DNA from 3 places in the Marinilactibacillus sp. Marseille-P9653 genome. Region 3 is predicted to be linked to each of the others. Evidence: predicted binding sites of a transcription regulator. Region 3 holds the regulator's gene; each other region holds the start of a gene.
What was found. The regulator LexA, encoded in region 3, represses DNA repair genes until DNA is damaged. The targets are predictions, from matches to a motif close to CNAACANNTGTTNG.
Positions count from the first base shown of each region.

Region 1: the regulator LexA is predicted to act here: its motif matches at 3,391-3,404, upstream of uvrB (excinuclease ABC subunit UvrB).
Region 2: the regulator LexA is predicted to act here: its motif matches at 10,174-10,187, upstream of recA (recombinase RecA).

Region 1 is NZ_CAKAKH010000001.1:1,761,249-1,772,537, forward strand. Features, by position in the region: gene LG377_RS08600 (aspartate carbamoyltransferase catalytic subunit) at 1-345, opposite strand, end outside; gene pyrR (bifunctional pyr operon transcriptional regulator/uracil phosphoribosyltransferase PyrR) at 537-1,082, opposite strand; gene uvrB (excinuclease ABC subunit UvrB) at 1,385-3,370, opposite strand; gene rpsT (30S ribosomal protein S20) at 3,493-3,744, opposite strand; gene holA (DNA polymerase III subunit delta) at 3,915-4,961, opposite strand; gene LG377_RS08625 (DNA internalization-related competence protein ComEC/Rec2) at 4,975-7,311, opposite strand; gene LG377_RS08630 (ComE operon protein 2) at 7,362-7,859, opposite strand; gene LG377_RS08635 (helix-hairpin-helix domain-containing protein) at 7,957-8,607, opposite strand; gene LG377_RS08640 (SepM family pheromone-processing serine protease) at 8,723-9,811, opposite strand; gene coaD (pantetheine-phosphate adenylyltransferase) at 9,833-10,318, opposite strand; gene rsmD (16S rRNA (guanine(966)-N(2))-methyltransferase RsmD) at 10,321-10,878, opposite strand; gene LG377_RS08655 (YlbG family protein) at 10,887-11,222, opposite strand.
Region 2 is NZ_CAKAKH010000001.1:1,929,816-1,941,104, forward strand. Features, by position in the region: gene ruvA (Holliday junction branch migration protein RuvA) at 12-623, opposite strand; gene msrB (peptide-methionine (R)-S-oxide reductase MsrB) at 714-1,157, opposite strand; gene mutL (DNA mismatch repair endonuclease MutL) at 1,233-3,188, opposite strand; gene mutS (DNA mismatch repair protein MutS) at 3,222-5,846, opposite strand; gene LG377_RS09445 (TIGR00282 family metallophosphoesterase) at 5,899-6,702, opposite strand; gene rny (ribonuclease Y) at 6,913-8,478, opposite strand; gene recA (recombinase RecA) at 8,850-9,980, opposite strand; gene LG377_RS09460 (competence/damage-inducible protein A) at 10,208-11,289, opposite strand, start outside.
Region 3 is NZ_CAKAKH010000001.1:1,637,539-1,648,827, forward strand. Features, by position in the region: gene tkt (transketolase) at 1-521, opposite strand, end outside; gene LG377_RS08025 (DUF896 family protein) at 649-891, opposite strand; gene lexA (transcriptional repressor LexA) at 1,161-1,796, shown strand; gene LG377_RS08035 (NADPH-dependent FMN reductase) at 1,864-2,433, opposite strand; gene LG377_RS08040 (LLM class flavin-dependent oxidoreductase) at 2,446-3,519, opposite strand; gene LG377_RS08045 (helix-turn-helix domain-containing protein) at 3,634-3,972, shown strand; gene LG377_RS08050 (adenine phosphoribosyltransferase) at 4,041-4,553, opposite strand; gene recJ (single-stranded-DNA-specific exonuclease RecJ) at 4,584-6,899, opposite strand; gene LG377_RS08060 (DegV family protein) at 6,986-7,855, opposite strand; gene LG377_RS08065 (lipopolysaccharide assembly LapA domain-containing protein) at 7,875-8,282, opposite strand; gene LG377_RS08070 (SDR family oxidoreductase) at 8,355-9,143, opposite strand; gene rnz (ribonuclease Z) at 9,143-10,090, opposite strand; gene obgE (GTPase ObgE) at 10,127-11,289, opposite strand, start outside.

The sequences.
Region 1 (11,289 bases), 120 kb from region 3:
GTAAAAAGCTTCTTGTCCATGTCTGATCACGATAAGATCTACCCCAATCGCTTCAAACGTTTTTACGGTATCGTATAAAGTTTCGCCTTTTTTTAGGCTACTATTTTCAGGAGAAAATTCTAAAACCTGCATGCCTGATTTTTTCTCTGCCATTTCAAAGCTCTTATGTGTGCGTGTACTGTCTTCAAAGAAAAGATTTACTGCATAACGATCATGAAATCGGGCAATCATCTGACCCAGTTTAAATTTTAATGAATGATCAATCAGTGTTTGAATCTGATCAGGTGTAAAATCATTTAAGGTAATAAAATGTCTACGTTTAAGTTGTTGTAACCCATTTTTCATTTTCAAATTCCTTTCTTTTCTGCTTTTATTTACAAAAAAAGACCTGAGCCAGATGCACGTCAGGTCTGAGGGTAGTCTGCTTCCATTAATCTGGTAAAGAATCTTCTCACGAATGTGATAGCTTCTTCAATCCTTCTAATGGATTCCTCAGTGACCTTTAGTGCCTCTCTGGACTACTTTTTAAAGTTCACTTATGATTTAGTTGGTTTAATGATCGTGACAGTATCTTTATCATCGACTTCTTTTAAAGAGACTTGAATCGTCTCATCGTTAGCGGTTGGAATATTTTTTCCTACAAAGTCTGCTCTTATCGGTAACTCTCTATGTCCACGGTCTATTAACACAGCAAGATAAATTTTTTTCGGTCTTCCGCTATCAATAACTGCATCTAATGCTGCACGTATTGTACGACCTGTATATAATACATCGTCTACAATCACGACTTGTTTATTTTCGATTGAAGTAGCAATATCCGGTGCCGGAATAGTCATTGTTTCGTTTTTATGATCATCACGGTAATTAGAAATATCTAACTCCCCGATTTCAACTTTATGTCCTTCTAATTGTTCAATTCTTTGGGCAATGCGCTGAGCGAGGAATACACCTCTTGTCTTTACACCCAGAAGAACTAGATTATCGATTCCTTTATTTTTTTCAATGATTTCATAGGTAATTCTCGTCAAAGCTCTTTTGATTGCGACTTCGTTGATTACTTCTATTTCCTGACTGTTCTGCATATTGACTCCTCCAAATTTGTTTTTACTTTTCGTTAATAATCCGTATCGAAGCAACATATAAATGCCAACAGACAAAAAAAGCTCTCTTATCCTTGTGCGATAAGAGAGCTTCCTAATGATTTGTTAGGTTTAAAGATGAAGGTACACTTCACCCATGAATCTCCACTAAAAGCTTATATAAACTGCTCTGAATGAAGGTTCTGCTCCTTATTAGCCTCACAGGACTACTTATTAAAGGATATCTATTAACTTTTCATTTACTTTACAGGTTTCTCAAATAAAAGTCAACAAGCTTCTATTGATCACTTAGGAAATTTCGTTTTAATCTCCAGAACTACATCACGAAGCTGAGCGGCTTTCTCGAAGTCCAGCTCTTTGGCTGCTTGTTTCATTTCGAGTTCCATTGTCTCGATCAGTTCTCTTCTTTCTTCTCTTGAAAGCTGTTTGAACGTGTCTTCTGTCAAATCTTCCCCGTCCTCGATGATTGTAGAAATTTTTATGAGATCTCGTACTTCTTTCTTAATTGTCTTAGGGGTAATACCATGAACCCGGTTGTATTCTTCTTGAATTTCACGTCTACGCTCGGTTTCTTCAATCGCTCTGTTCATTGAGTCTGTTCGTTTGTCAGCATACAAAATGACTCGACCATTTTCATTACGAGCTGCACGGCCCATTGTCTGTATTAAAGAACGGGTACTTCTCAAGAAGCCTTCTTTATCTGCGTCAAGGATCGCAACCATTGAAACTTCTGGTACATCTAATCCCTCTCGAAGCAAGTTGATACCGATTAATACGTCAAATTTCCCTATGCGTAGATCTCTGATAATCTGTGTTCTTTCGAGGGTCTTGATATCACTGTGAAGGTACTGCACTTTGATCCCAACTTCTTTAAGGTAGTCCGTCAAATCTTCAGACATTTTCTTCGTTAATGTGGTAATAAAGACTCTTTCATTTCTTTCAATTCGTAGATTGATTTCTTCAATTAAGTCATCGATCTGTCCTTTGATTGGTCGAATTTCAATAATAGGATCAAGAAGTCCAGTAGGTCGGATGATTTGTTCAACAATTTGAGTTGAACGTTCCATTTCATAATCTGCTGGTGTTGCAGAAATATAGGTGATCTGCGGAACTCTTTCTTCAAACTCTTCCAGACGAAGTGGCCTGTTATCCAGCGCACTTGGCAGTCTGAATCCGTGTTCTACAAGTTGTTGTTTTCTTGCACGGTCTCCGTTATACATGCCTCGAATCTGCGGAATTGAAATATGAGACTCATCTACAATGAAAAGTGAATCTTTTGGAAAGAAATCAAGTAAGGTATAAGGAGATTCTCCAGGTTTTCTTCCATCCATATGTCTAGAGTAATTCTCTATCCCTGAACAGTAGCCCATTTCCATCAGCATTTCAATATCGTAATTCGTCCGCTGCTCTAAACGCTGTTCTTCAAGTAACTTGTTGTCTTCTTTCAGCTCTTCTAGTCTTCCACCTAATTCATCTTTTATGGACTCGATTGCTGATCTCGTCTGTTCATCATTTGAAACAAAGTGGGTAGCTGGGAAAACAGCCACATGAGAAAGATCTGCTTTAACCTCTCCTGTTAGTACATCCACTTCTCTTATCCGTTCAATTTCATCTCCAAAAAATTCAACTCTGATCGCTTCACTTTCTCTAGAAGCTAAGAATATCTCGACGATATCTCCTCGAGCACGGAATCTACCTCGTTGAAAGTCGATATCATTTCTTTCGAATTGCATATCTACTAATCTTCTGAGTACAGCATCTCGACTGATCTCCATACCAGATCTAAGAGACAAAACATGTTCTGCATAATCTTTGGGATTTACAAGTCCGTAGATACAAGAAACCGAAGCAACGACAATCACGTCTCTTCTTTCTAATAGTGAACTAGTAGCCGAATGTCTCAATTTATCTATTTCATCGTTTACTGATGCATCTTTTTCAATAAATGTATCGGTTGAAGGTACATAAGCTTCTGGCTGGTAATAATCATAATAACTTACAAAATATTCTACTGCATTATCAGGAAAGAACTCTTTGAATTCTGAATATAATTGTCCCGCAAGTGTCTTGTTGTGTGCAATCACAAGAGTCGGTTTGTTGACTTGCTGGATAACGTTGGACATCGTAAAAGTTTTTCCTGTACCCGTAGCACCCAGTAAAACTTGTTCCTTCTGACCTTCATTAATTCCTTTGACGAGTTTTTTGATTGCCTCTGGCTGATCTCCACTAGGCTCATAAACAGATTTTAACTTGAATTGATTCTCAGACATCCTTCATTTCCTCCTAAACCTAAACATACATTCGTATTAATAATAATACCACAAAAGGTCAAAAAAAGTTCTCCTTTAGACTGATGTCTGAAAGAAGAACTTTTTATACGAACTTAAGGTCATTAACCTAATTTTTTAGATAAACGAGACTTGTCGCGAGCAGCTTTGTTTTTGTGGATTAATCCTTTAGACGCTGCTTGGTCAATAGCTTTAACAGCTGATTTAAATAATTCAGCTGAATTATCTTGTCCGTTTTCAACCGCAGTTAAATATTTTTTCTTAGTGCTACGCATAGCTGACACTTGCGCAACATTGTTAGCATTCTTTTTAACATCTTGACGTTGACGTTTAATAGCTTGTACCATGTTTGGCATTCTGAAAACACTCCTTTATAAAAAATTCTTTAAATCCAGTTCATTCTCTATAAACCGTACATTTCTGTCCGTTTTTTACCGAATGGAACCTTCTCTATTCAGTTGATTTTCAACATTCTCCATTGTACAGGATAATAATTACTTTTGCAATATTTCAAACAGAAACTTATTTAGTTTACTTGTAAATGTGACTGATCATCAGAAAATTTTAAAATAAATAGTTCCACTTGAAGCTCTGGATTTACTCTACCTGATTTGATTAAATAGTCTGCATCTATAAGATGGTGATGAGCTTTAGAGAGTATTTTCTGTTCGAATTTCTTTTCTTTTTGCAGTGCTAGCTTCACCCTGAAAGGATGTACTTTTAAGATTTTTGCAATATCAGCTTGCTGGTACCCTTTTCTTCTTAAAATTTTCACTTGAAGTAACAATCGAAACTGACCAATCATCAACGCTATTATTTTAATGGGGTCTTCTTTTTGCGTTAACAGATCCTGATAAAGTTCAACGGACTCCTGAACCTTTTTACTCAACACTAAATCATTTAATTCAAAAATGTTCTGTTCAAGCGTTTTAGGAACTAACTGCTCTACTGTAGATATATTGATATGCTTATCTTGTTGATGATAAATCATTAGTTTATCTAATTCGGTCATACTTTTAGAAAGATTTCGATCAGTGAGCTGAATCAATTTATCTAGTGCATTCGAGTCAATAGAATACCCTTCGGTCTCACATGTAGATTTCACAAGATCGTAAACAGATTTTTCATTCAGCGGCTCAATATTGATGATTTCAGCTTGCTTCAAAAGGGTTTTGGTTATTTTTTTTCGTTTATCCAGTTTTTCATAAGGTGCAAATATAACAAGCACCGAAAAATCGGAAGGATTTCCTAGGTATGATTCAAAATAACTCATATCGTGATCAGGTCCATTAGTTACCGTTTTACCAGTCAAAAAATAAGGAGACTGTACAAATACGAGTCTTTTATCTCCAAAGAACGGAAAGGATTCAGCCTCTTGTAAAGCTACATCAATCGTTGTTTCTCTCATATCGAACTGGCCAAAATTGAACTCAGAAACTTCATCATCCAATACTGAATTGATGAGCGCAAATTTCACCTTTTCACTTAGATATTGTTCCGTTCCCTGAATCAGATAAACGGCTGAGTATGTTTTATTTTCTATTGCTTTGATTTGTTTTTTTAACTCAATCATCCTGAGCTCCTCACTAATTTGTATCATCATGATGAGATATTACTTGTATCATACGATCATCATTAAGTTTAATAAAGGGGAAAGTATAGTATTCATACAGAACAGCTCCTCTTAGGTCTGTTCTGTAAACATCGATTGCTCTGTCTTCTAATCGACTCAACACTTCAGGGTTTGGATGTCCGTAGATGTTGTTTACACCGCTCGAAATCCATCCTACTTTTGGTCTCAAAGAATCTAAAAAAACTTCTTGAGAAGAAGTCGAACTTCCATGGTGAGCGACCTTTAATATATCCACTGCTAGGTTTGGATACATTTGTGTGATAACCTCTTCTCCGGTCGCTTCAAGATCTCCTGTGAATAACCATCTGTATCGACCGATTTTACCATACAAGACTAATGAAGCCTCGTTTTTATTTTGATTCTCCTTTAGATTTTTATCCTCATCTGGATAAATGACTCTTAGACCAGGTCCCAAGACACTTTCTAAGTCCCTACTTAAGATAGTGAATGGAATCTTTCGTTTTTTGAACTCTGGCATCATTGCTTCAAGTGATGGATCCAAAAAGGTCGATTGAGTCGCTAAGATTTCTTGTGTCTGTATGCCTTGAATGATTTCTTCAAGAGCTCCAATATGGTCAGCATCGGCATGGGAAAGATAAATTTGATGAAGCTTATTTACACCTAGTGATTTTATAGTCGGCAAGACAATATCTTCCCCTACTGCAAAAGGTGTTTCTCTTTTTCTCCACTCTTCTACTGACTTCCATTCCACTAGTCCACCAGTGTCAATCAAATAATTGCCTTTACCAAATGGCTGTTTGATCAACAGCGAATCTCCTTGACCCACGTCTATCATCATAACTTTTCCAACAGGTGATAATTGTTCCGAAAATAACCCTACAAAGAACAAAAGACATCCAATTAGGATTATGCCATTTTTCCTATGACCCCTATTCTTTTCTAAAGTGATCAAAAACACTAGGATACCCAAAACTAAAAAAATCATGCCGATTACTGATAGCCTGCCGACTACAAAAGAAAAATCATAGCTTTCACTTAAAATTTTTACGCCTTGTTCTATTCCATCTAGTAAATAGTCTGAAACAGCGTTAACCCATTTAAACAATGGCCATTTACTGAACAGGACTCCCAAAATAAATAAACTGACTAATAACGGCAACAGCAAATAAGAGAATAGTGGAATAAAAAAGAAGTTCAGTAGGATAACAATCCAAGAAAATTCAAAGAAATGAAAAGATAGTACTGGAATACTCACAATTGAGAGCGTACAATTCAATACAACCGTTTGCTTCAAAGGAGACATCAACTGAACATTTTTTTGATTTGAAAGTAAAATCAACAGACAACTCAGTAAGTAACTTAACTGAAAACCTGCAGAATACATTTGATAAGGGTCAATCAGTAATGCCAGCATCAAGGTTAATGCCCAATTGTCAAGTGACGACGATGGGCGTTTCAGTAGTGTGAAAATTGTAGCAATCAAAGCTTGTACAATCGCTCGAAACACACTGACTCCAAATCCAGAAAGATATCCATAAATGGGTAAGAATACCAGTAGCCAGACTGCTGTCGTCTCTTTTGTTAGTCTGCATTTTAGTAGACCGTTTCTCACCAAGGCGATCATAAACTGAATATGCAAACCTGATATACTTAAAAGGTGAATCACACCTAAATCTCGGTAGTTTTCCAAGGTAGACTCAGACATTTCTCGCTTATCCGCAAAAAGTAATGTTTTGATATAGGCACTCGTTTTACCAGAAAGAATCCTATCAATAAATTCTAAAAAAAGTGTTCTTACCCTATCTACTCGATATGAAAAAGGCATACTGATCTTTTCTTCAGGAAGTTTTCGGATAGTGTCCGCTTGAAAAATCCAATAGATTTGATTTCTGTATAAATACTTTCTATAATCGAACTGATTAAAATTACGCGCTTGATTGGGTTTTGATAAAGAACCGGTCAGTTCAACATAATCAAAGAAAGAATCGATTAAAAAGTCATTCTTCTCTTCTTCTGACTGGATTTTATAGGTAACGATCACTTCTTCATTAGGCTTATTATTTAGCTTAACTAGACCCGTAAATCTGAGTCGATCTCCATCAATATCAATCGTGCTTTTTTTGACGAGCACACGAGTCGTTTGTACACCTTCATTTAACCATGTTTTTTCGTTATGTGTCTTTAACATCGTTAAGCCACAAAGAATCGATGCGATAAACACCGAAATGAACAGAATCTGACCATTTCTGGTCATAATCAAGCGAATAATGACGATTATCACCACTGCCACAGACAGTGCTGAAAAGTTTTCTAAGACCATCATTATCATTGATAATGAAAGGATAGCCGGAAAGATTAGAAAACCTTTTATTTCAAATTTTATGAAACCGTATGATCGGGTTTTGAATCTGAATTATAAAGATGTCCTATATTTTGAAAAAAGTCATTAGGAACATCTATCTGTTCAACCTCAATTTTAGCGTGCTCTAAAAGTTTCAAAGCATAATCGTTATTGTGATAATCTCTTAAATAGTATATCTTTTGAATACCTGCTTGTATAATCGTTTTTGTACACTGTAAACATGGAAAGTGCGTCACATAGATATCGGAACCTTCTGTCTTAACACCAAATTTAGAGCATTGTAAAATAGCATTAATTTCGGCATGAACCGTTCTGACACAGTGTCCATCTACTACATAACATCCATGCTCAATACAGTGTACGTCTCCACTTACAGATCCATTGTATCCGCCAGAAATCACTCTCTTTTCTCTAACGATGGTGGCTCCTACTGATAGTCTAGTACAAGTACTTCTCATAGCTAGCAACATACTCTGTGACATGAAATATTGATTCCATGGAATTCTATCTGTCATCTTTTTCCTCACAATCTTTACTGGTATTAAACCAATAATGTGTTCCTACGTCTATATAGTATACAAGAGAGTATTTTGCATATCAATCACTCAAAGGTTAATCTACTACAATATCTTCTTTTATAGAGTCAAATATTTTTTCACCAATACCCGATATATTCTTAATTTCTTCAATCGTCTTAAATCGACCATTTTCTTCCCGGTAATGGACGATTGACTGAGCTCTAGAATCTCCAATTCCGTTGAGCTGTGTTAATTCCCCTTGATCAGCATTATTGATGTTTATTTTATTTTTTTGAGTTTCATCATTTACTCCGGTGTCAATATTTGTAAACGCCTCTTCACCGATTGCTGGTATGTAGACCATCATCTGATCAACAAGCACAAGCGCTCTGTTGATCGTTCGATCATCCGCTGTTTCTGTTACGCCACCTGCCTCTATAATCGCCTCTCCTAATCGCGCGCCTTCTTTTAAAGTATATACTCCAGGATAGACTACTTGTCCTTTGAGCTCGATAATAAGCTCTGACGATTCGCTAATGTCTTCCTCAGCTTCATCATTAAAGGTTTCTTCTGCTGACATACTTGTATCGGAATATAATTCTGTTAATTCTTCTTCTACAAATGTCTCAGGTTTATTTACAGCAAACACTAAGATGAATAAAAGCCCTAGAATGATAGAAGTAAAACCTATGATATAGTAATTTAACGGCGGCTGATTTTTTAACCAATAGACGAACTTTTCCATGTATCATCTCCTCCAGTTTGACCATCTACTATATATACTGTTTTCCTTTTCTAAAACTAATGAACAAAAAAATAAGAAGATCAAGTTTTTCACCTGATCTCCTTATTTGAATGATTTATGCAGCGATTAAAGGAACAAGGTCCTTATCAGAAGGCAATTGAGCTACAGGACTTAAGCTTTTTAGATAGTCGACTGCATCGCTAAACGTTTTAACTGGTACGATCACCATATCCGTATCAATATCTTCAGCAGCTTCTACAGCGACTTCATAATTTGTTTTATAATCAGGATAATCTTCCTTCAGTTCAGCAGACAGTTCATCATCTGGAGCGAAGAAAACAGTCGCCCCTTCTTTATCAGCAGCAACGACTTTTTTGTCGATTCCACCAATAGGTCCAACGGTTCCATCATCTGAAATGGTTCCCGTCCCTGCAATAGTTTGTCCGTCTCTCAAATCAGAGTCTGTAATCATCGAATAAATTTGTAGAGAATACATTAATCCAGCAGAAGGCCCACCTATTTGACCGGAATGAATGGTCACTTCCGGATCGGTTACGACGGTCGACTGGTCTACTAAAGAGATTCCAATACCAGGCTCTCCAGTCTCTTCTAATTCGATCAACTGTCCTTCAGACACACTCTCTACGCCGTCACGCTCGTAATGAATCGTAACGGTATTGCCCACTTCTTTTGATTTGATGTAGTCCATAAATTGGTCTGTGTTCTCAAACTCTAACTCATCCACAGAAGTAATGGTATCCCCCATTTGAAGAGAGGACGAAAAGTTTGAATTTTCAGTTACACTCATAACGTAAACACCGTTATAAGTAAGATCATAAGGTAACTCTGCGGCATCAAATGCAGCAACCACTGCTGAATGAACTGAGCTATCCATATAGTATTTCTGCAATCTATTATAAGCTTCGTAGTCATCTATTTCCCCAAAGAGTTCTGCTTCGGTGACGACATCATTATAGGGCAGAAACTGGAATAAGTAAGAAAAAGGTGTAGCTTGAAGAATTTCAACCGTCGTCATCATGAATTTACCAGGCTCTTCAGAATAAGCTCCTTCAACTTCTACTACGGGATTTAGATCTAAAACGCCACCCGGTCTTTCAATATAATAAGGAATAGGCCTTAAAAAAAATAAGTAGCCAAATCCTAGTATCACGACAAGTTTTATCCATAAAGGTATCTTTTTCAATCACTTTCCCTGCTTTCCTAGTTACCTATTCTTTTGCTTTATTTGTTTTTCTATGTTTTCAGGAACCAATCCTTGGATATTCCCATGAAACTTTGCAACTTCTTTAACCAACGAAGAACTGACAAAGCGGTAGTGTTCATCTGACATGAGGAAAACTGTTTCAATCTCTTTGTTTTGAGTTTTATTCATTGAAGCAATATCCATCTCATATTCCATATCTTTAATAGAACGGATACCTCTAATCAAGGCTTTGACCTCTAACTCTTCTGCCAGGTCAATCGTTAAACCACCCTTATGTTTCAACACCTTTACATTTGAATCTGGTAATTGAGATTCAAGTGAATCAATAATCATCTGCATTCTTTGGTCAACGTCAAATAAAGGTTGTTTTGAAATGTTTTCGCTAACAGCAATAATGACTTCATCGAATAGCGTAGATGCTCGTTGGACAATATCTAAATGTCCATTCGTAAATGGATCGAAACTACCTGCATATAGAGCCTTCATACTCACTCACGGCCTCCTCTATAAACGGTGATTCTTGTTGATCCATAGACTTTTTGTTTTGTTACACTGAAAGATCCTATAGATTCAGGTAAAATTGTGTTTCTATCTGTTTCACATAAGATCATCGAAGTTGAGTCAATCAAATTTCTGCTTTCAAGATCTTTAACAATCTCTGTAATTTTTTGCAATGCATATGGGGGGTCTAGGATGACTAATTCAAATAATCGCTTAGCTGTTTCTAATTCTACTATGGCTTGACGATCTTTTTTCTTTAAAACTGTGAATTTTTCAGGTTCTTTTGTCATCTCGACATTTTCTTGAATAACCCTGATTGCTTTGAAATTAAAATCTACTAAAACTGCTCGATCCATCCCTCTTGAAACAGCTTCTATTCCCAAAGATCCACTTCCAGCATACAAATCTAAGACAGTTCCTCCGTCGAAATACGGACCAATCATGTGGAATACAGATTCTTTGATTTTATCGGTTGTTGGTCTAGTAGTCGTTCCCGGTACTGCTTTTAAAGGGCGACCACCATATTCTCCAGATATCACTCTCATTTTTAACCTCAATTCCAGCCAGAAGAAAGCTGATTAAATATTGAAATTTCTTTACTTTCATCTTCTTTTTTTCTTTGAGCTGCGAGTACTCGGACTTCATCAAGTACGCCGTCGAAAGTCTTAGGCATCTCACATTGATAAGATTCTTCAACTTTTTTTACAAAATGTTGCTTGGAAAGATTTTGTTGAACGGATTCTTTATCCTTTTTATCTATATACAAAATAGCATAATTCATTTTTTTTGAGACATAATGGACTAATCCATATCGTTTCAATTTATTAATATATTTGGTTGTATAGACCCATACGACTAGACAGGATCTTTCATTTTGGTCTTCTAACATTTAATTCTCTCCTCGAAACGATTGATTTCACCTATTATAACAAAAAAATCCACTCAATATGAGAGGA
Region 2 (11,289 bases), 290 kb from region 3:
TTTTCATCTTATTATTTCATTAATAATTTCAAGCCTTCTCTGATATAGGTATCTGTAGTCGTTTGTCCCATAGCTTCTAAAGACTTTTTAACTCTTACGACATCTCTCTTAGAATACCCTAGAGCTATCAATGCTTCTGTAGCTTCTTGTAAAGACAGGTTCCCATCATCTTCTTCAAATGACAACTCCTCTGAAAGTTGCCCAGTAAACTGATCAATACTTAATTCAGACAACTTCCCTTTCAAGTCCAGCACGATCTGAGAAGCTGTTTTCTTACCAACACCTGGAAATTTCTGCAAGAATTTCACATCTTCTTGTTCGATTGCCTGAATAAGCCCTCTATGATTTTCATTAGCTAAGATAGCTAGTGCACTTTTCGGCCCGATTCCTGAAACATTGATCAGCTTCAAGAAAAGACCTTTCTCCTCGTGCGTTTTAAATCCGAAAAGATTGATATCATCTTGACTGACATTTTGGTATACATACAGTTGGACTTCTTGATTATGATAATCGGTATACCGAAAAGGATTCGCCATTAAAACGTGATATCCGATTCCGTTCGTTTCGATTACAAGATAACTTGGATAAATGTGCGTAATGATTCCTTTTATGTATTCGTACACATAAGTTCCCCTTTTCAGCTAATTTCTCATCTATTGTAACATAGAAATACCCAGCCCATAAAATTTTCCTAGGGGCTGGGAATCGTTTCTTTATGCGTTAAATTCAGGCAGATACTCTTCGTATCCTTCTTCTTTTAGTTTACTTTTAGGAATGAATTTCATCGCTGCAGAGTTGATACAGTAACGCAAACCACCTTGTTCCGGTATACCGTCTGTAAATACGTGTCCTAAGTGAGAATCTGCTTCACTACTTCTAACTTCTGTTCTTTCCATGCCATGAGTAGAATCTCTTAATTCTTTAACGCCTCGTTTTTGGATTGGTTTTGAAAAAGAAGGCCAACCACAACCAGCATCATATTTATCGTTAGAAGAAAATAGCGGTTCACCACTTACAACATCTACAAAAATTCCATCTTCATAAAAATCATCGTATTCACCAGTAAACGCTCGTTCAGTTGCACTGTTTTGAGTGACCTCGTATTGTTCTCTAGTTAAACGTTGTTTTAATTCTTCATCTGAAAATTGTTTTGCCATGATACTATCCCTCCTGTTAACCTACATTGTACCAATATATCGTGCAAAATTAAAGGTAATCCGCTCGTTTTTTTACTAATGCGGATCTTGAATTCTTTTAAACATTTTTTCCATGTCATTATTTGTCATTTGTACCAGGACCGGACGTCCATGAGGACAGTTGTAAGGATTTTCTGTTTCTTTCAAGTCTTGTATCAGAACTCTTGCTTCGTTAGGATTTAGATAATGATTCGCTTTAATTGATCGTTTACAACTCATCATAATAGCCGTAGCTTCTCTGAATTTAGCAACAGATAAATCGTTCTTCTCAAGTAGAAAATCAATCATTTCCTGTACGATTGCTTCTTCTTGTCCAGCTTTGAACCATGCTGGATGACGACGAATCAGAAAACTGTTCTGACCAAAGTCTTCTAATTCAATCCCCGCTTTCAACAGTTTGTCTGTATGCTCTCGAATGGTGATGGCATCATTTGAAGGATATTCCAGTACAATCGGAACGAGTAATTCTTGCTGAACCGTTCCATCTTTTTCGATCTCTTTTCTGTAGTATTCATATTTAATTCTTTCTTGAGCGGCATGCTGATCAATAATATAAAGTCCATCTTCATTTTGAGCAAACAAATAGGTCCCATGCATTTGACCAACATATTCTAGATGTGGAAATTCACGCACTGATTTTGCTTCTTTAAGCACTCTGTCTGCTGTCTTAAGTGGAGATTCAAGAACATGCTTCTCTTCTGGTAGCGAAGACTCCTCTGTAGACGGATCTACTGCTGTGTACTTCGGATCATGATGATTATCTTCACGAATATTCTGATGGCTTTCATGTCCATACTGATCTTCAACTGAGTAAGCAGTCGGTTCATTTTTTTCGGCAAACGGGTCTTCTACTTCTTTGACTGGTTCTCTGAAAAGAGCCTGCTTGCATTCAGTAGGTTTTTTTGAGTCCGCACTTTCTTGCCAATTGAACGTCGTCTGTTCTATTTTATTCTGGCTAGTTTCTTTTTTACTGGAATGAATATTGCCTAGCGCATTGGGTATCCTTTGTTGAGACTGCATCAGTCCCCCAACAGCCTGCTTGATCAGTTGAATGAGTTCTTTTTCACTACTGATCCTGACTTGTTGTTTCGTTGGATGTACATTGACGTCTAACAATAATGGATCCATCTCTATATTGACCAATGCTAAAGGATATCTGCCTACCATTAATTTGGAAGAATATCCGTCTACGATTGCTTGGGACAATGCATAGTTCTTGATATGTCTACCATTGACGACAAGTGTCAAATATGATTTGCTTGCTCTGGTCAGTTCAGGTAATGAAACATAACCTGAAACAGTGAAGTCAAAGTTTGACGCTTCGATGGCTTGCATCTTTTTAGCAGCATCTACACCGTATACACCAGCAATGGCTTGTCTCGCATCTCCATTACCTACTGTTTTCAGCAACTGATTTTGGTCACTGAACAATCTAAAACTAATTTCAGGATGAGATAACGCAATTCGGTTGATCGTATCACTGATGTGCGCCAGTTCAGTTTTAAGTGTTTTGACGTATTTGAGTCGAGCAGGTGTATTGAAAAATAGTTCTTCAACTTTAATCATTGTTCCTCTTCTAGAAGAAGAAGGGTGATTCTCAATGATTTCTCCCGCTTTCAACACGACTCTTCTACCTGGGAGATTTTGCTGAGAAGTCTCGATGGTGATCATAGAGACTGAAGCAATACTGGGTAAAGCTTCTCCTCTGAATCCAAGCGTTCGAATACGAAAAAGATCTTCATTTGAAATCAGTTTACTAGTTGCATGACGTTCAAATGCTTTTTGAACCTCATCTGACTGGATGCCTTCTCCATCATCTGTTACTTGAATAGATTTAAGCCCAGCTTCTTCTACGTAGATATCGATTTTTGTACTTTTTGCATCAATTGAATTTTCCACCAGTTCCTTTACAACTGATGCCGGTCTTTCAATGACCTCACCGGCTGCTATCTGGTTGGCTAAAATAGAAGACATGATTTTGATCTGGGACATTTCTTTGGCTCCTTTCTCCATTCAGATGGGCATTTATTTGAGTTTATCTTGTAAGTCATTCAGTAATGTCATTGCTTGTAGCGGTGTCAAGTTCATAATATTGGTAGCTTTAATCATCTCTAAGGCAGCTACTTCTCTCTCAGCTGATTCGGATACAAATAAAGACAATTGCTCATCCCGTGTTTCCTGAACTTTTTTGTTGCTTTCTTGTTTCCGAGAAGGCGCTACTGCAGTTTCTTTTTCCGTAGATTGATCGAATAGTCCTGCTTGTTTTTGTTCCAATTCAGTCAATATCCCTGAAGCACGGCCAATCAAAGTGTCCGGTAGTCCTGCTAGTTTTGCAACTTGAACACCGTAACTTTTATCAGCCGGGCCTTCAAGCATTTTATGAAGGAATACAAGCTGTCCCTCTTCTTCTACAGCGCCAACGTGAATATTCTTCAAATGATCCAATCGGTCTTCTAAAACGGTCAATTCATGGTAATGGGTAGAAAATAACGTCTTAGCCCCAATTTTATCATGAACATATTCTATGATGGCTTCTGCGAGAGCCATTCCGTCGTAGGTTGCGGTTCCGCGTCCAATTTCATCGAACAGTAGTAAACTTTTATCTGTGGCAAACTCTATCGCATGATTTGTTTCCATCATCTCAACCATAAATGTACTTTGTCCACCAATCAAATCGTCCATTGCTCCGATACGTGTAAATATACGATCAAATATGGGTAGTTTAGCGTATTTTCCTGGAACGTAACAGCCGATTTGAGCCATAATAACCGTCAAGGCCAATTGTCTCATATAGGTACTTTTACCGGACATATTCGGTCCTGTAATTAGAAGAATGTCTGTGTCTCCTTCTAATTCAACATCATTGGGCACATAGACTTGTTCTTTCATTACTTTTTCTACAACTGGATGGCGCCCTTCTTTGATTAAAATATCTTGAGACGTTGTGTTGAATTCAGGGCGAACATAATCATACGTTTCACTGATACAAGCAAACGACTGAAAACAATCAATTTCAGCAACAATACTAGCCAGTTTTTGTAATCGTTTAATTTGTTTTTTTACTTGTTCACGAATTTCGATAAACAACTCATATTCAAGCGCTTTGGATTTTTCTTCTGCTTCTAAAATTAACGCTTCTTTTTCTTTTAAGTCCGGAGTGCTATAACGTTCCGCGTTCGTTAAAGTCTGCTTTCTTTGATACCTCTGCTCATCAATTTTATCAATATTGGATCGAGTCACTTCGATATAATAACCAAAAACTTTATTGAAGCCGATTTTCAAATTCTTGATGCCAGTCAGTGATCGCTCTTCTGCTTCCATATTCGCGATCCACTTCTTGCCATTGATCATAGCATCTTTATATTCGTTAAGCTGATCCTGATAGCCCATTTTAATGATTTCACCATCTGTGATAGATAAAGGAGGCTCTTCCTCAACTGCTGTTTCAATCAATTCCGCAATTTCTTCTACAGGATCAAGTTGCTTAAGCAACTCATCCCATTCATGATTTGCGTTCATTCCTTCTATAATCTGAATCAATTTCGGAATTTGATTCAAAGAGTTTTTTAATTGAATTAGATCACGTGCGTTTACTGTTCCAAAGGCAACTCTTCCAGCTAGTCGTTCAAGGTCGTAAATACTCGTCAGCGTATCTGTTAAATCTGTTCTTTCAAAGAAATGATTGATTAAAACACTTACAATATTTAACCGATTTTCTATCGCTTTTTTAGATATCAGTGGTTTTTCGAGCCATTGTCTCAGCTTTCTCCCACCCATAGCTGTTTTGGTTTCATCGAGTAACCAGAGTAACGTACCTTTCTTTGATCCATCTCTTAAAGAAGTCGATAACTCTAGATTGCGGCGGGCTTCTTGACCATAAATCATATAATGAGACGTTTCATATTGCTGCGCCGGTTGCAGATGATCCAGACTACGCATTTGAGTTTTGATCAGATAAGTCAGCAGAAGGTCAATTACCTTATGAATCTGCTTGTCTGCGCACTCTTTTTTCAATTCTTCTAGTGCCGTTACCTCGATGGTTTCTATCGATATTAAGGACACAAGAATATCCAGTTCCGTCTCTAATCTTTCGACGAGAACCGGATCCTGATTTCTTTCAAATAAAACTTCCTTGATTTTCAGAGACTGCAATTCTGTTTTGATTTCCTCTTGAGAATGTAATTTTGTTGCTTTTAATTCTCCGGTGGTTAAATCCGTATAAGCCAGTGTATAATGCTCATCCACTTTCAATACTGCTGCAATGTAATTATTTTCTTTAGCTTGAACAGATGATGCGTTCATCACTGTTCCAGGAGTGATCACTTGTACGACTTCTCGCTTTACCATTCCCTTTGCCAACTTAGCATCTTCAACTTGCTCGCAGATGGCTACTTTATACCCTTTTTCTATTAATGCATCAATATACCTCTGCGCAGAATGATGGGGTACACCACACATTGGAATTTGTTCTTCTGCGTTTTTATTTCTACTAGTCAACGTCAATTCCAACATTTGTGCTACTTCTACGGCATCATCGAAAAACAGTTCATAAAAATCGCCAAGTCTGTAAAACAAGTAAGCGTCAGGATACTGTTCCTTGATCTTTAAATATTGTTCCATCATGGGTGTGTGTTTTGTCTTTTGAGGCATTTACCTCACCTCTCTATATCTAAAATAAAGGATTCGTTTCATCTATACCTGCTTAATCAAAAAACGGTGTATCTTCATCAATACGAATAGGTATAATGGATTTGGCTTTCCCTGTTGTATCGTTTAATTCTATAAAACATCCATTTAATTTCTTTCGACCAGTTTCTGGCACTTCAAATCGAGCTGGTAACTGTGTAAGGAACTTTTCAATAATGGCTTCTTTTTTCATTCCAAGTACACCATCATAAAAGCCTGTCATCCCAGCATCAGACATGTATCCTGTTCCTCCAGGTAAGATTCTATGGTCATTGGTCTGGACATGCGTGTGTGTCCCTACAATCGCTGATACTTTACCATCCATATACCAGCCCATTGCCTCTTTTTCGCTTGTTACTTCAGCATGAAAATCAATAAAGATATGAGGCGTTCTTTTTCTGGCTTCTTCTACCAGTTCCATTCCTACTCTGAAAGGATCTTCAAGATCTGCCATAAACACTCTACCATGTAGGTTGATTACTGCTAATTCTTGTTGATTGATTTTAATATAAGCAATCCCTTTTCCTGGGATTCTGGAAAGATTTGGATAGTTTGCTGGACGAATCAGTTTCTTGGAGTCATCTATAAAATCGACGATCTCTCTTTTGTCCCAAGTATGGTTTCCCATTGTTACAGCATCAACACCACATTGAAGAAACTCCTTGTAGATCTTTTCTGTAATGCCTCTGCCACCGGCTGCATTTTCTCCATTTAAAATCGTTGCCTGTGGCTTGTATTTTGCTTTTAGCTTGGGTAGATACTCCTGGACCATTTCTCGTCCCATAGAGCCGACTACATCCCCAATAAATAGTATTTTCATTTAACTTCCTCTTCTCCATTCAGTAACTATTATTTTACCAGTATTGATAGGATAAAATCAAAGTGAATTGACAAAGATACTTTCCCTTACGTACGCTTCGACATCTGCAATTATTCAATCTTAAACTTATTCATTCTTTACACTATACATCCATATCAAAAAAAGAAGAACAGCGAAAGCTGTTCTTCTTGGATGACATTGTTCATTTAATTATTTTGCGTATTCAACAGCTCTAGTCTCGCGAATGACCGTTACTTTAATATGTCCCGGATAATCCATATCTTCCTCGATTTGTTTCCGAACACTCCGTGCTAATTTAGCGGACATGCTATCGTCTAGCTGATCCGGTCTAACAATAATGCGAATTTCTCTACCAGCTTGTATTGCATAACTTTCTTTGACACCTTCAAATCCATTAGAAATTCTTTCAAGATTTTCAAGTCTCTGTAGATAGTTTTCAAGAGATTCGCTTCTAGCGCCTGGTCTTGCTGCAGAAATTGAATCTGCCGCTTCTACAAGCACAGCAATGATCGAGCTTGCTTCAACATCTCCATGATGGGAAGCAATTGCATTGATGACCGTTTCGCTTTCTTGATATTTCATCGCTATTTGAGCACCGATCTCAACGTGAGATCCTTCTACTTCGCTATCCAATGCTTTACCAATATCGTGCAATAATCCAGCTCTCTTAGCTAGCTGAATATCTTCTCCAAGTTCTGCTGCCATTACACCAGCAATTTTGGCCACTTCGATTGAGTGATTCAAAACATTTTGACCATAGCTTGTTCTAAAGTGTAAGCGCCCGATTATTTTAATGAAATCAGGATGTATTGAGTGAATACCTAAATCAAAAATAGCTTCTTCACCAATTTCTCGGATACGTTCATCCATTTCTTTTCGAGATTTTTCTACTGCTTCCTCGATTCGTCCTGGATGGATTCGTCCATCTGAAATCAGTTTTTCAAGTGCCATTTTAGCTGTCTCACGACGTATAGGATCAAATCCACTTAATACGACTGCTTCTGGTGTATCATCGATTATTAGATCCATACCTGTCAAGCTCTCAAGCGTACGTATATTACGTCCTTCTCGTCCTATGATACGACCTTTCATATCATCATTCGGTAAGTTTACTACGCTGACAGTTGTTTCGGTAACTTTGTCTGCTGCAGAGCGTTGTATGGCTTGAGTAATTAAGTTTTTGGCTCTACGGTCAGCTTCTGATTTCGCTTTGTCTTCATATTGTTTGACCATGATTGCTAATTCACGAGATAATTCTTTTTCTGTTTGAGATAAAACGATTGATTTCGCTTCTTCTTGAGATAAAGCAGCAACAGCCAGTAATTTCTCTTGCTGTTCTGTAATTAAATCCTCAGCTACTTGCTCCAAGTCTTCAATCGCTTTTTGTCTACTTGTCAAACGATCTTCTCTACTTTGTAAAGAACTTTCTCTCTTATCAATCGTATTAGCTTTTCGTTCAAGATTGTCTTCTCTCTGGTCCAAACGATTTTCTTGACGTGCTACTTCAGAGCGTCTTTCTTTTAACTCCCATTCTACTTCTGTTCGATAAGAATGGATTTCCTCTTTGGCCTCTAACAACGCTTCTTTCTTCAAGGTTTCAGCTTCTTTGTTAGCATCTTCTACTATGTTCTCGGCTGTTTTTCTTGAATCAGCAAGTCTTTTTTCAAAGCTTTTTCTATTGAAATTAGCTCCTACGAAAAATCCGATGATTAAAGTAACGATAGCGAAGGCTACTGAGTATAAAAGAGTAGTCATTTGGTCACCTCCGTATCATTATTTAGTTTGCATTTAATTCATGTATAAAAAAGTCAGGTACTATTTATGTTAAGCAACGACCGTTTTCAATTACTGAGAACGTACGTCAGTTATAATAATGTGTTTATGATTAACATAATTGTGTAACAGACAATCTAATTTTAAAGGTCTTATGTCTATGTGTCAATACAGTTTGTAGAAAGAGAAGGATTTTAAACCTTTTTGTTGAAATATTGTTTAAAAGAACTTCATTATTACTCACTTCAATCAGCCTTAATTTTCTTTTTTCAGCACGATATAATCAAAATATAACCGAAAAGCACCACACAAATAAAGAATTTGTGTGGTGCTTTACTTCATTTTAGAAAGGATTAAACATCTAACGTTTCAGAGTCAGATTCTGTTTCACTTTCATTCCCTGTTTCTTCTGATCCGATAACATCGGGACTTTCTTCAAGTTTAATGACACCAGCGTCTCCGCTTAACTTGTTAACAAACTCGATATCTTCTTCACTACCAATATCGTAAGCAACACGAACTCGTTTTTCAATTTCGAGGCGCATTTCAGGGTGATCTGTAAGGTATTGTTTTGAGTTCTCACGACCCTGTCCAATTCTTTCTTCACCGTATGAGTACCACGCACCAGCTTTATCAATAATCTCAGCGTCAGAGCCCATATCTACTAGTTCTCCAACTTGAGAAATACCTTCACCGTACATAATATCTACTAAAGCTACTTTGAATGGCGGTGCAACCTTGTTTTTAACTACTTTAATTTTAGTTTTGTTACCTGTCATATCTTTACCAGACTTGATAGCTTCACTACGACGTACTTCTAATCTGACTGTCGCGTAGAACTTCAACGCACGTCCACCAGGAGTCGTTTCAGGGCTACCAAACATAACACCGACTTTTTCACGAATCTGATTGATAAACAGCGCAATTGTTTTGGTTTTATTAATTGATCCCGATAGTTTACGGAGAGCTTGTGACATCAAACGTGCTTGAAGACCAACGTGAGAAGCACCCATTTCTCCATCAATTTCTGCTCGAGGCACTAATGCTGCTACAGAGTCAATAACAACCATGTCCACTGCACCACTTGAAACAAGTGCATCTGCAATCTCTAATGCTTGTTCACCTGTATCTGGCTGAGAAAGTAATAACTCATCTATATCTACACCCAAGGCACGTGCATATTTAGGATCTAGTGCATGCTCAGCATCTATAAATGCCGCAATACCACCATTAGCTTGTATAGAAGCAATTGCATGTAAAGCAACTGTTGTTTTACCAGAACTCTCTGGTCCGTATACTTCGATAATACGTCCACGAGGGTATCCGCCTATACCTAATGCAACATCTAACGCAAGAGAACCACTTGGTACGGTTTTAACTTGAGTATCGATTTTTTCGCCCATTTTCATAATAGACCCTTTACCGAAATTTTTCTCAATCTTGCTTAGTGCTGCATCTAGTGCTTTTCTACGATCATCTGTCATTAATATATTCTCCTCCTATTGATTCAGGACTTAATTTTGATATACTTTTATGCTTACCACTACTATTTAACCTACACATTTAATGCTTTTTTATAGATCAATCATCTTGGGGATTTACTCTATTTATGGCAAACGTGCATTCTCTACTACTCTATTATTTTACTGTTTTTCTGAACAAAAAGCAAGCTTAAATCGAACATTTATTCGCAATAAGTATACTTTTCGTCTTATGCTCTTTCGTCTTTAGAATTCATGTAAAATACTTTTTCTTGTATTGTAAGACCCAATAATGATTGACGAACAAGATTTAAAGCGTTCAATACCGCAAGATTTCTGTTGTTGTCTCGGTCTCTTTTGAAGTGAAAGTGTTTTGCAAAAGTTGTTTGTCCTTTATGTGCAATTCCTATCCAGACAATTCCGGCTTCTTTACCTTCTAAAGGATGAGGACCTGCTACGCCGGTTAGAGATACTGCAATATCTGCATCGAATTTTTCTAGAGCTTTCTCAGCCATCTCTACTGCACACTCAGCACTCACCATACCATATGTGTCAATCGTTTCATTGGAGACGCTAAGAACCTGATGTTTCTTTTCAGAACTGTAAACAACGATTCCCCCGTCAAGTACTGAACTAGCCCCTTGTTCACTCGCAATACAACTTAAAAAGGCCCCTCCGGTCAAACTTTCAGCAGCAGTAATCTTTTTACTTTGTTCAAATAAAAGCGATTGAACAACGTAAGAAAGGGTATGATCACCATATCCGTAGATGTAATCACCAACTTTAGCTTTTATTTCTTTTTCTATTTCTGTGATCATCTTTTCGCACTCATCTTCAGTCTTTCCTTTAGCAGTTATTCTAACTTTTGATTCTCCGTTAGAAGCATAAATAGCAATAGTAGGATTGGATTGTTCCTTAATGATACTATCTAATTGCTCTGCTACTTGAGCTTCTGTCAGACCAAACAATCTGATCATTCTAGAGACCAGTTTTTGATTTTCTTGTTCCAGTTCAATCAGTCTTTTTTTAAGATAGTTTTCGACCATAGGTTTCAGTTCACTTGGTGGTCCAGGAAGCATAACATAAGCTCGATTATCTTTTTCCAAGAATACGCCTACTGCTAGTCCATCGTCGTTTAGTAAGGGCTCTGAACCTTCTAGTATAAGCGCCTGAAGTCGATTGTTTTCTGGCATTTTAAAATCGCTATATTTGTGGCGTTCAATAATCTTTTCTTCAGTTTCTTCATGTATGGTCATATTTAAGCCTAGATGATTTGATACCGCTGACTTCGTTATGTCATCTTCAGTAGGTC
Region 3 (11,289 bases):
TGTCCCGCAAGAGAAGCTGCTTCTTGAGATACGCCTTCCATTAAATCTCCATCTCCACATAGTGCATACGTGTAGTGATCAACGATGTTGTGATCTTCTTGATTATAAGTTGAAGCCAAGTGCGCTTCTGCCATAGCCATACCTACTGCATTCGCTACACCTTGCCCTAAAGGACCAGTCGTTGCTTCAACACCATCAGTATAATGTACTTCAGGGTGTCCTGGTGTACGACTACCTAGCTGACGGAAATTTTTCAAATCATCAACTGTTACATCGTATCCTGCTAAGTGCAGTAAGCTATAAAGTAACATTGATCCGTGTCCAGCAGACAAAACGAAGCGATCGCGATCGAACCATTTCGAATTTTTTGGATTAACATTTAAGTGACGTGTCCATAGTGTGTAAGCCATTGGTGCAGCACCCATTGGTAATCCAGGGTGTCCAGAATTTGCTTTTTGAACGCCGTCAATACTAAGAGTTCGAATTGTATCTACAGCCATTTGATCAGTTTTATCAAACAAGTAACTCATTCCTTCCTGTTGCTAAAAGTGGTAACGCTCTTAATCATTGTACTATTTAAATTAATTTTATTCAACGCTTTCATAGAACATACTTAAATTTGTCCGTACATCTTCAATTAGTAGTAGATTAATCTCTATTATGGATCCCTTTGTCCTTTTGAATTCCCTTGAGTTTTTCAGGGGTAACGTCTTGGCCCTCTGGATCTACAATTTTCATTCCTTCTATATGATTTCTCATACCAGATCTAAAAGCTTTGATATATTTTTCTCTTAGGTCTTTCTGTTCAGATACTTCTTCCGGTGTTAATCCTTCACTTCTTTGTTTTCTAACTAGCTCATTGATTCTATCTAATTGGTCTTTTGCTAACATTTTATATCCTCCTATTAGGCTTTCTAGCCTAGACTTTTTCTTTCAGTACATCCTATTGCGAACAACCATTGTAATACAAAATTGCTTGAAAATCTAATTTCCTAGGGAAATGCTCGCTTATTTCGAACATTCGTTTGATTAGATGTTCGGTATATGATATAATTTTACTAAAGTTTACGAACATTGTGAACTCATATTCACTGAATCATACACTAGACTACTATTATACTTAATTTAAACGATAATTTGAAGGGATGAGGTGTTACGATATGACTACTAGAGGCCGTAAAGGCGAAAAGCAAATCGAAATTTTACGTTATATTCATGAACAAGTAAACAAAAGAGGGTATCCACCTACCGTTCGAGAAATTGGGTCTGCCACTGAATTGTCTTCCACTTCTACTGTGCATGGCCATTTAGCTAGACTAGAAAAAAATGGTTTTATCTTAAGGGATCCTTCAAAACCTAGAGCAATTGAATTCACTAAAGAAGGGTTAATCAAAATTGGAATTGATGAATTTGAAAATCATATTCCATTATTAGGTGTTGTTACCGCCGGAGAACCGATCTTAGCTGTTGAAGAAGCAACCGATTATTTCCCAATTCCTAATGATTTAGAAATTGAAAGAGGCAATCTTTTCATGTTAACGATTCGTGGTAATAGTATGATTAATGCCGGAATCTTTGATGGTGATCAAGTTATTGTTAGAAAACAAGAATCTGCTCAGAATGGTGACGTCGTTATTGCTATGACCGATGAAGAAGAAGCAACCTGTAAAAGATTCTATAAAGAACAAGGCTACATTCGCCTTCAACCAGAAAATGATACGATGGATCCGATTATATTATCTGATGTCTCTATCTTAGGTAAGGTTGTTTCTTTATACAGATCCCATATCTACTAAAATAGATTAAAACGAAAAGGCAGTCATGCTATGAAGGTAAAACACTTCATAGTCATGTCTGCCTTTTTTAGAATCCGTATGCTTCTTCTTGAGATTCCCAGATTCCTTTATAAGCGGTTGCCAGTATAACTGTATCCTCAATCAGTTTTTCAAGTCTGAAATGGATATCGTCGTTATTAATTTTTCCAGCTGTATAGTCTGTATCCAGCAAGAAAACATAATTTGGAACAATATTGGATTTCATATAGCTGAGGATTGGCTTAAGTTGCTGTTCTGGTATCAAATAATGTCTATTTGACCCTGCTGTTGCAATGATTGCCGAAACTTTATTCTGTAAAGCGCTTTGTGGTAGTAAATCAAAGACATTTTTTAGTACTGCGGGTATGGATGCTTGAAATATCGGTGTCGCGATAATAAGGATATCCGCTGCCATAATGGTTTCTGTGATCAGTTTATTATCTCCAGTATAATCAAGATAATTTCTTCCATCACTAAATTGCATCTCATAATTTTTAAGATCTAATAGCGTGTATAAATGATCTCCGCCATACTTTACTCTAAGTTCAGTCATGACCTTTTCAGCCACTATAGAAGACTTCTCTCCTACGTTTGAACCTGCTAATACGACGATATCCATCTAATCTACTCCTTATTTTTTAGTGTACTTTCTAATCGCTGGTAAGATTTTTTCACCAATAATATCAATATTTTTCTTAATATCATCCATGGTAACACCACCAAAATCTAGTTGGGCAATGTAGCGCTGGTTCCCAAACAATTCATGCTGATAAAGTATTTTTTCAATAATCAATTCAGGATCTCCTACGTTTATGACACTTCTATAGTCTTGTCCATGAGCAAATGCTTGCTTAGGAAATCCTTGTCCATTTGTTTTCTTCATTCCTTCATTAACATGGGGATAGTATTCTCTAAATGCATCCATCTTATTAGTGCTGGCATAAAAGAAGCCTGCTGTTGCTACTGGTAATGTTTTAATATCGTACCCAGCTTCTGCTGCCGTTTCTCTGTAAAGATCAATCGGCTTCTTGAATTCAGATGCCGGTCCGCCCAAGTGAGCTTGATACATCGGAACACCTATTAATCCTGCTTTTTGTGCAGAAGCATAAGAGCCGCCCACTGCTCTCCATATTGGTAGGCCATTCTGGTCGTTTTCTGGTCTAGGTATAACGTGTGCATCATTTAAAGGTGCACGGTATTCCCCTTTCCAACTCAATCTTTCATTTTCATTGATTCCTAGTAATAAGTCGAACTTTTCTTCAAATAACGCTTCGTAGTCCCTAAGATCATATCCTAGTAAATCGTATAATCCAACTCTTGAAGCACGGCCCGCTACGATTTCCATGCGACCATTAGATAATAGATCAATTGTTGCTGCATCTTCAAAAACACGAACCGGATCAGACGTACTGATAATGGTTGACCCTGATGATATTTTTATCTGATTTGTTGCTTGTGCTATAGCTGATAAGATAATCATATGTGCTTGCGATACGAAATGATCCTGATGAGATTCCCCAAGCTGAAAAATATCTAAGCCTGCTTCATCAGCCAGTACAGCTGTCTCTATAATTTCTTTGATTCTTTGTTGAGCAGAAATTCTTTTTCCTGTATGTGGATTTGGTAAGTGGTCTCCAAGTGTGTATAAACCAAACTCAAGCCCTTTGCTTTCATCAATTTTTGGTAAGATTCGATTGTTGATCATAATTTAATCATTCCTCTTATAATTAGTAAGTTAATTATATCATGATTCTCTATCTATTGAAGTAGGTACTTTATAGTGCTATAGTATACTTAATATACTATTGGAGGTGTACAGATGATATCTGATTTAGAACCGGAACATTGCAAAGTAAACGAACCTTTAGACATCTTGTTTGGTAAGTGGACCCCTGTTATTTTATTGAATTTGATGCACACCAGCCCAATGCGTTTCAGTGAAATCAAGAGAGCTATTCCGGAAATCACACAAAAAATGTTGACTAAGCAATTACGTGAACTAGAATCCCAAATGATTATTACCAGAGAAGTTTTTCCAGAAGTTCCCCCTAGAGTCGAGTATTCCGTTACTACGTATGGTAGAACCTTGGAACCCATTCTTGATGCCCTTCATCAATGGGGAAATGCACACAAAAAGAAATTACTTGAAAATCAATAAAAAAGTACTGTACTGTCGTAGACTGATTTCAACTTCCAGTCTTAAGACATATACAGTACTTTTTACTTTTAGTACTCCATTAGAGTGAAGATATCGTAACCTTTAATTTTATCTCGACCTTTAAGGTCTTTCAATTCGATGAAGAATGCTGTTCCAACAACTTCGCCGCCAAGCTTTTCAACAAGCTCTATCGTAGCAGCAATTGTTCCACCAGTAGCTAACAGGTCATCACACACTAAAACCTTTTGTCCAGGTTTGATTGAGTCTTCGTGTAGTTGAAGGACATCACTACCATATTCCAAACCGTAGTTCACTTCAATAGTTTTTCTCGGTAGTTTGCCTTTTTTACGACATGGAGCAAAGCCTATCCCTAATTCAAAAGCTACAGGACAACCAACAATAAAGCCTCTTGCCTCTGGTCCAACAATCATGTCCACTTCTTTGTCTTTAGCGTATTCTACGATTTTTTGAGTCGCTTCACTGTACGCTTTTCCGTCAGCCATCAATGGGGAGATATCTCTAAAAGTAATACCTTCCTGTGGAAAATCGGGAACATCTGCTACATAATTTTTTAAATCCATTATAAGTCTCCTTTTATTATACAAACGCATTTATTTTATATTTTTCAGTGCCTCTGTCAGTTCTTTGAATGAACTATAAACAACGGTTTCTTCAACAGCGATATTTTCAAGTCTCTGCTTGTAAACTTTTGTCTCTTCAATAGCCATTTTACTCGCCTCAGAATTCACACTGAGCAGTCCGCCTTCTATTGTAACAAATCCGGCTTCTAAAAACACCCTGATTATGAACTTTAGAATCGTTTTATCCATTTTTAGATAATCTGCAAGTAATGTTCCTTTTTCTTTAAGGTTAATATTCTTATGTTTTGCTAAAAATTTATATAATTTAGCAAACTGTTCTCTTGAAGGCATACCAAGTAAATAATCTTTACTTTTTGTATAAAAGATACAGTATAAGGTTTGTTCTTCATTATGAAGTACCGTATTTTTAACTAGTTCCAACGACTCAGGACAATCTACAATGACATAAGCTCTTTGAGCATCAAAATTCAAAGCATCTTCCGTTGTTGCAATCAATAAGCTATCCGATTTATCCGTCACAAAGGGACTATACTTAGTAAAATTCTGCTTATCATAAAAAAGATACGTAACGCCTTCCATCAGTAGATCTGATTTCTTTAGATCAGTGGTTCTCTTGTCTATGATGACTTGATTCAAGAACTTCATATCCGTTAACTGCATTTGAGGTTTTTTATTTCCGTTCCATTCATTGATTTCTACTGTACCAACTACTGAAATTGGTGTATCTGATTTTAATGCATCCGCGATTGATCCATAATTAAAGGCAATAACATCTAGAGGTGTACCCTCTTGATCTACTTTTAATTTCAAGTGCGTGCGATCTGCTCCAATGGCTCTAGCATCTATGGGTGTAACCTCTGAAAAAAGGAATACTGGTTTTGGATTATCTGTTCCAAAAGGTTTCAGCAGTTCAATCTCTTTGATTGCCTCCACATTGATATCTTTTATCTTACTTTCTTCTTCTACAGCCAATTCGTCCATAAAATCAGTTGTTTCTTGAAGTTTTTCTGCTTCTTCGTTCAATGCCTGTTTTAAAGCTTGTATATTCTCAACTGGTAAAGTCATCCCTGCTGCCATTTGGTGTCCACCAAAGTGTTTGAATAAACCTCTTATTTTGTTGCCACTTTCATAGAGGTTAAAGGCTTTAATGCTTCTAGCAGAACCTTTAGCTTCTTGAGTGGAAGGATTAATATTCAATATAACAGCTGGTTTCCCAGTTTCACTGACAATTCGGCTAGCGACGATGCCCAATACACCTTCATGCCATCCTTCTTTTGCTAAAACATAAACGGAAGACGTTTCTTGTTCTTTTAAAAGCTCAAGTGCTTCTCCTGATATTTTAGATACAATCTCTTTTCTTTCTTTGTTTTTAGTATTCAGTAAGGTCGCAATTTCTTGTGCTTTTTCCTCATCAAAAGTTGTCAGTAATTCTACAACGGGCGTTGCGTCTCCTAATCGACCAATTGCATTGATAGGCGGAGCAATTTTGAAACCGATAGTTGTTTCGTCAATTTCCTTAAGAGAAAGTGACAAAGCATTAAAAAGACTCAAAACACCTACTCTTTGAGTTTGCTTGAGTGCTTTTAATCCAAAGTCCACAATGGCTCTATTCTCATCTGTTAAGGAGACCAAATCAGCGATTGTTCCAATTGCCGCTAAATCTAGTAGTTCGATTGGTAAATCTCCTAAAAGCGCTGTAGCTAGCTTCAAAGCTACTCCGGCTCCAGACAAATCTCTGAATGGATAAGTGCCTTCTGGGTGATTTGGATGAATGACCGCAAAAGCTGCTGGAAGCGAATCAGGTATTTCATGATGATCAGTGACAATAACATCTACACCATTTTCTTGAACCTTTTGAATGGCTTCGTGTCCTGCGACTCCATTATCTACTGTAATAATCAGTTGCGTTCCGTTTTCTTGAAAATAGGTAAAGGCTTTTACATTGGGACCATATCCATCGACGAAGCGATCAGGAATAAAGTACTCCACGTTTGCACCAATGGATTCCAGTGTTTCGTACATGATTGCTGTACTAGTTACACCATCTGCATCATAATCTCCGTATATCATAATTTTTTCGCCAGATTCAATCGCTTCAGAAATTCTATCTACAGTTTTTTGCATACCATGCAATAAAAATGGATCATGAAACCAAGACTCATCTGGACTGATAAATCTAAGGATTTCTTCCTTGGTTTCCAACCCTCTATTGAGGCACAAATTAATAAAAAAGGGTGAACGATTTAATTGTTCAGAAAGCTCCTGTATTTTTTCTGAGTCGTTTTTAGAATTAATGATCCATTTCTTTGATTGTTTAAAAGTCAATATATCCACTCCTTGAATCGATTACTCTCACAATAAAAAAAGCATGAGCAATGGCAATACTTACTCCAGAGCTCTTGCTTTTAGTTCTATTTTTCGTCTAGAAGCTGGACGCCTATCCCGATCAAACCTGGTCCTGTATGCACACCGAGTGCTGGACTAACTTGATCGAAAAAGATATGTTCATAGTTTGGCAATCTTTTCTTAAGATCTTCCCGAATAGCTTTGGCTTCCTCTATTGCTGTCTCTCCACCATAAGCAACGCCTATATTGTATTTAGTAGAGTTTGCAGCATAAGTCTCAACTAACTCAATTGTTTTGTTAATAGACTTGGCTTTCCCTCGTACTTTAGCGATTGTAGTATAGATACCATCTTCATTACAAGTAATGATTGGCTTAAGGTTCAATACACTTCCTAGTACTGATTGAACCAATCCAATTCTCCCACCTTTTTGAAGATACTCAAGTGTTGGAACATGGAAGTAAACTTTTGCTTTATTTGCACTTTTTTGAAGGTTCTGTTTGATTTCCTCAAACGTTAATCCCTTCTCAACTTGATGAGCAGCCTCAACAACTGATAGACCGGAGCCGATACCAATATTCTTAGTATCTAAAACAAAAACATCAAGCCCCTTATAGTCTTTTGCAACTAATCTAACCATATTATTTGTTCCGCTAAGACCACTTGAAATCGTAATGGCTAGAAGTTTTTCGTATCCTTCAGCTTTGATTTCATCGAAAATCCCTTTAATGATTTCTCCGTCCGGAAGAGACGTTTTAGGAATTTCATTTTCCATACGTTTATAGACTTCTTCAGCTGTGATGTTTACCTTATCAGTATATTCACCGTCTTTGAAGATAATCTTTAAGGGGATCACTTTAATATTATATTTCTCTTTAATCTCCTCAGGAACATCTGCTCCGGAATCTGCCATAATGGCAATTTTTTCTTTATTCATAGGGTTCTCCTATCTTATATTATAAAGTTTCATCTTCAACAGATGTAGGTGTTGTATTCATCGTGCTTTTAGACTTTTCTGTTTGAAGCGCTTTTTCTTTAACTCTAATTTCTTGTTTAAGCTGATCAATTTCTTTATTATATCTATCTTCTAGCTCATTTACTCTAGCGTTTTCGTGCTCTTTAGCTTGAGTTGAAGATTTTTCTGCTTCTTTACGTGTTTTAGATTCTTGGTAAATTTTAACAGTTGACAGTAATGTTGCAATAAGCGCTCCTAAAAGAAGAGCTCCTAAAATGACGATAATCAAAGGCCATTCGTATGTTGCGAAACCAAAATTAATGGGTACTGGATCAACATTCAATACAGATAAGATCGCAACCAATAAAAATAAAATAAACGCACCAACAAAACTCCATTGTTTTTTCATTATTCTTGTCCCCTTTTAACCTATTCTAATTGAAGAATAACATGTTAAGTAAATTATTTCATTTATAGTGAATTACTTCATATCGAAATTGTTCAAAATGATGTAATCTCCCAGTCTAGGGAACATAGAATAAAATTTAGAAGCAATATTCAAACTTAATGGTAAAGTGACTTCTCTTTTATTGATACCAATGATATCGATGGTTTTTTCAGCTACTTCTTGGCTAGTCAGTACAAAAGCTTGGATCTTCTCCAGATAACTTCCAGATGGATCAAATTCATCAAAAAAGGCAGTATCTACTGGTCCCGGATTGATTGTTGTTACTTTGATATTCAGTGGTGCTAATTCGAGCCTCAGTGCGTTACTAAAGCCGATTACAGCAAATTTAGTAGCAGAGTAGACAGCAGATTTAGGTGTAGCTATTTTACCAGCAATCGAAGCAACATTTATGATATGTCCACTTTGTTTTTCAGCCATTTGCAAAGCCGCTAGTTGAGTTAAGTACATAACGCCCAGAACATTTACTCTGAACATGTTTTCTGCTTTGTTTAAGTCGTATTTAATGAATTCTTCTGTATGACCAAAACCAGCATTGTTAATTAATACATCTACCGTACCAACTTCTGTTTTCACTTTATTCATTGTTTCTTCAATTGCATCAGGATCAGAAACATCTAAAGGATAAATATACACATCCGAAGTCGTCGTACTCAAGCATCGATTTTTGACTTCTTCAAGTTTATCTTTTCGTCTTGCACATAAAATTAAGGTTGCACCTTTATTAGCAGCAGCATATGCCATTTCTTCACCAATTCCTGATGAAGCACCAGTAATCAAAACGACTTTATCTTTAAGTTCCATCATTTAAGTTCGTCTCCTTCTCTTGCAAGTGGGATAGAGATTTCTTTAAGATCCTGCATAACATAAGTTTCCGAAAAAATAGTCTGTGCTTCTTTTTGCATTTCATAGACGTCATTACTCAAATAACGAGCACTAATATGCGTTAATAAAAGTTTTTTTGCATTTGCTTGTTTAGAGGTCTCGGCAGCCTGGACATTCGTTGAATGATTATAACTTGTTGCCAGTTTAACATCTTTATGCGTGAATGTGCTCTCATGAACTAGCACATCGGCATTTTCTGCCAACTCGATACTCGCACTTGTTCTCACTGTGTCTCCAAGAATTGTAACCACTCTTCCTTTTTGGGAAGGTCCTACAAAATCTTTTCCATCAATAACCGTACCGTCTTCAAGTATGACCTTTTCGCCATTTTTAAGTTTACCAAACATAGGACCAAAAGGTACACCAGCAGCCTTCAATGCATCCGCTTGTAATGTACCTTCATGATCAGATTCTTCAATCCTAAATCCATAAGAAGGAATACCATGTTTTAACTTTTTAACCGTTACTTTAAATTGTGTGTCTTGAAAAATGCATTCATTATCGCTAAATTCAACGAATTTTATTGGATATTTTATATGAGTAGCTGAAAATCTCAGACTTGACAGAACATACTGCTTAATGCCTACTGGACCATATATTGTTAATGGTGTTTCTCCACCTTGAAAAGCTCTACTACTGAGCAAACCCGGGAGACCAAAGATATGGTCTCCATGCATATGCGTAATAAATATTTTCTCGATTTTTCTAGGTTTTAAGGTAGTATGCAGAATCTGGTGCTGAGTAGCTTCTCCACAGTCAAACATCCAAATACTATTTCTTTCTTCAAGCAGCTTCAATGCGATACTTGAAACATTTCTGTGTTTAGCCGGAACCCCGGACCCAGTTCCTAAAAATAATAAATCCATAACTGTCCCCTATTTCTAATTCAAACTTGATGATTTTTATTCGACGAATTCAAATTCAAAGTTATCAATTCGAACGATATCGCCATTTTTAGCACCTTTTGATCTAAGTGCTTCATCTATACCCATTCCACGAATCTGACGAGCAAATCTCATGATCGATTCATCGTGGGCAAAGTTCGTCATTTTATATAGTTTTTCAAGTTTTTCTCCTGAAAGTACCCAAGTACCATCAGGCTCTCTCATGATATTGAAGTGATCAACTGAAGGAGTGTGTTTGTACAATACTCTTTCTTCTTGTTCAGTTTCCTCATCATAAAGTGGGAATTCAGGTGTCGTTTCAAGTAACTCAGCAGTTCTAGATAATACAGCCGTTAATCCACGTTTAGATAAAGCTGAGACTTCATAGAGTTCATATGACCCTTCAAGTTCATCTAATTTTTCTCTGAAAATACGAAGATTTTCGGCAGAGTCTGGCATATCCATTTTATTGGCGATAATGATTTGCGGTCTTTCTCTTAACTTAAGATCATATTCTTCTAGTTCATTGTTGATTGTAATATAGTCATCGATTGGAACTCTTCCTTCGATTCCGCTCATATCGACAACATGAAGGAGTACTCTTGTACGCTCAATGTGTCTAAGGAACTCAATTCCTAGACCCACGCCTTGAGAAGCACCTTCAATCAGTCCAGGCATATCTGCCAGTACAAAACTTTGACCTTCATCCGTCTCTACCATGCCAAGATTTGGTACGATTGTTGTAAAGTGGTAGGCACCAATTTTTGGCCTAGCCGCTGAAACAACAGAAAGTAAAGTAGATTTACCAACAGATGGGAAACCAATCAAACCTACATCAGCAAGAACTTTTAATTCAAGCTCAATTTCTTTTTCTTCACCAGGCTCACCATTTTCAGCGATCTCCGGTGCTGGATTACGAGGTGTCGCAAAACGAATATTCCCACGTCCGCCACGTCCACCTTTTGCAATAACAGCTTCTTGACCGTGATTGACTAAGTCAGCATACATCTGTCCGGTTTCTGCATCTTTTACAATTGTACCAGGTGGTACTTTCACATAAAGGTCTTGTGCTCCGCGGCCATGCTTACTTTTGGACATTCCGTTGTCCCCGTTTTTAGCTTTGAAGTGTCTATTGTACCTGAAATCCATTAAGGTTCTAAGACCTTCATCCACTACAAAGA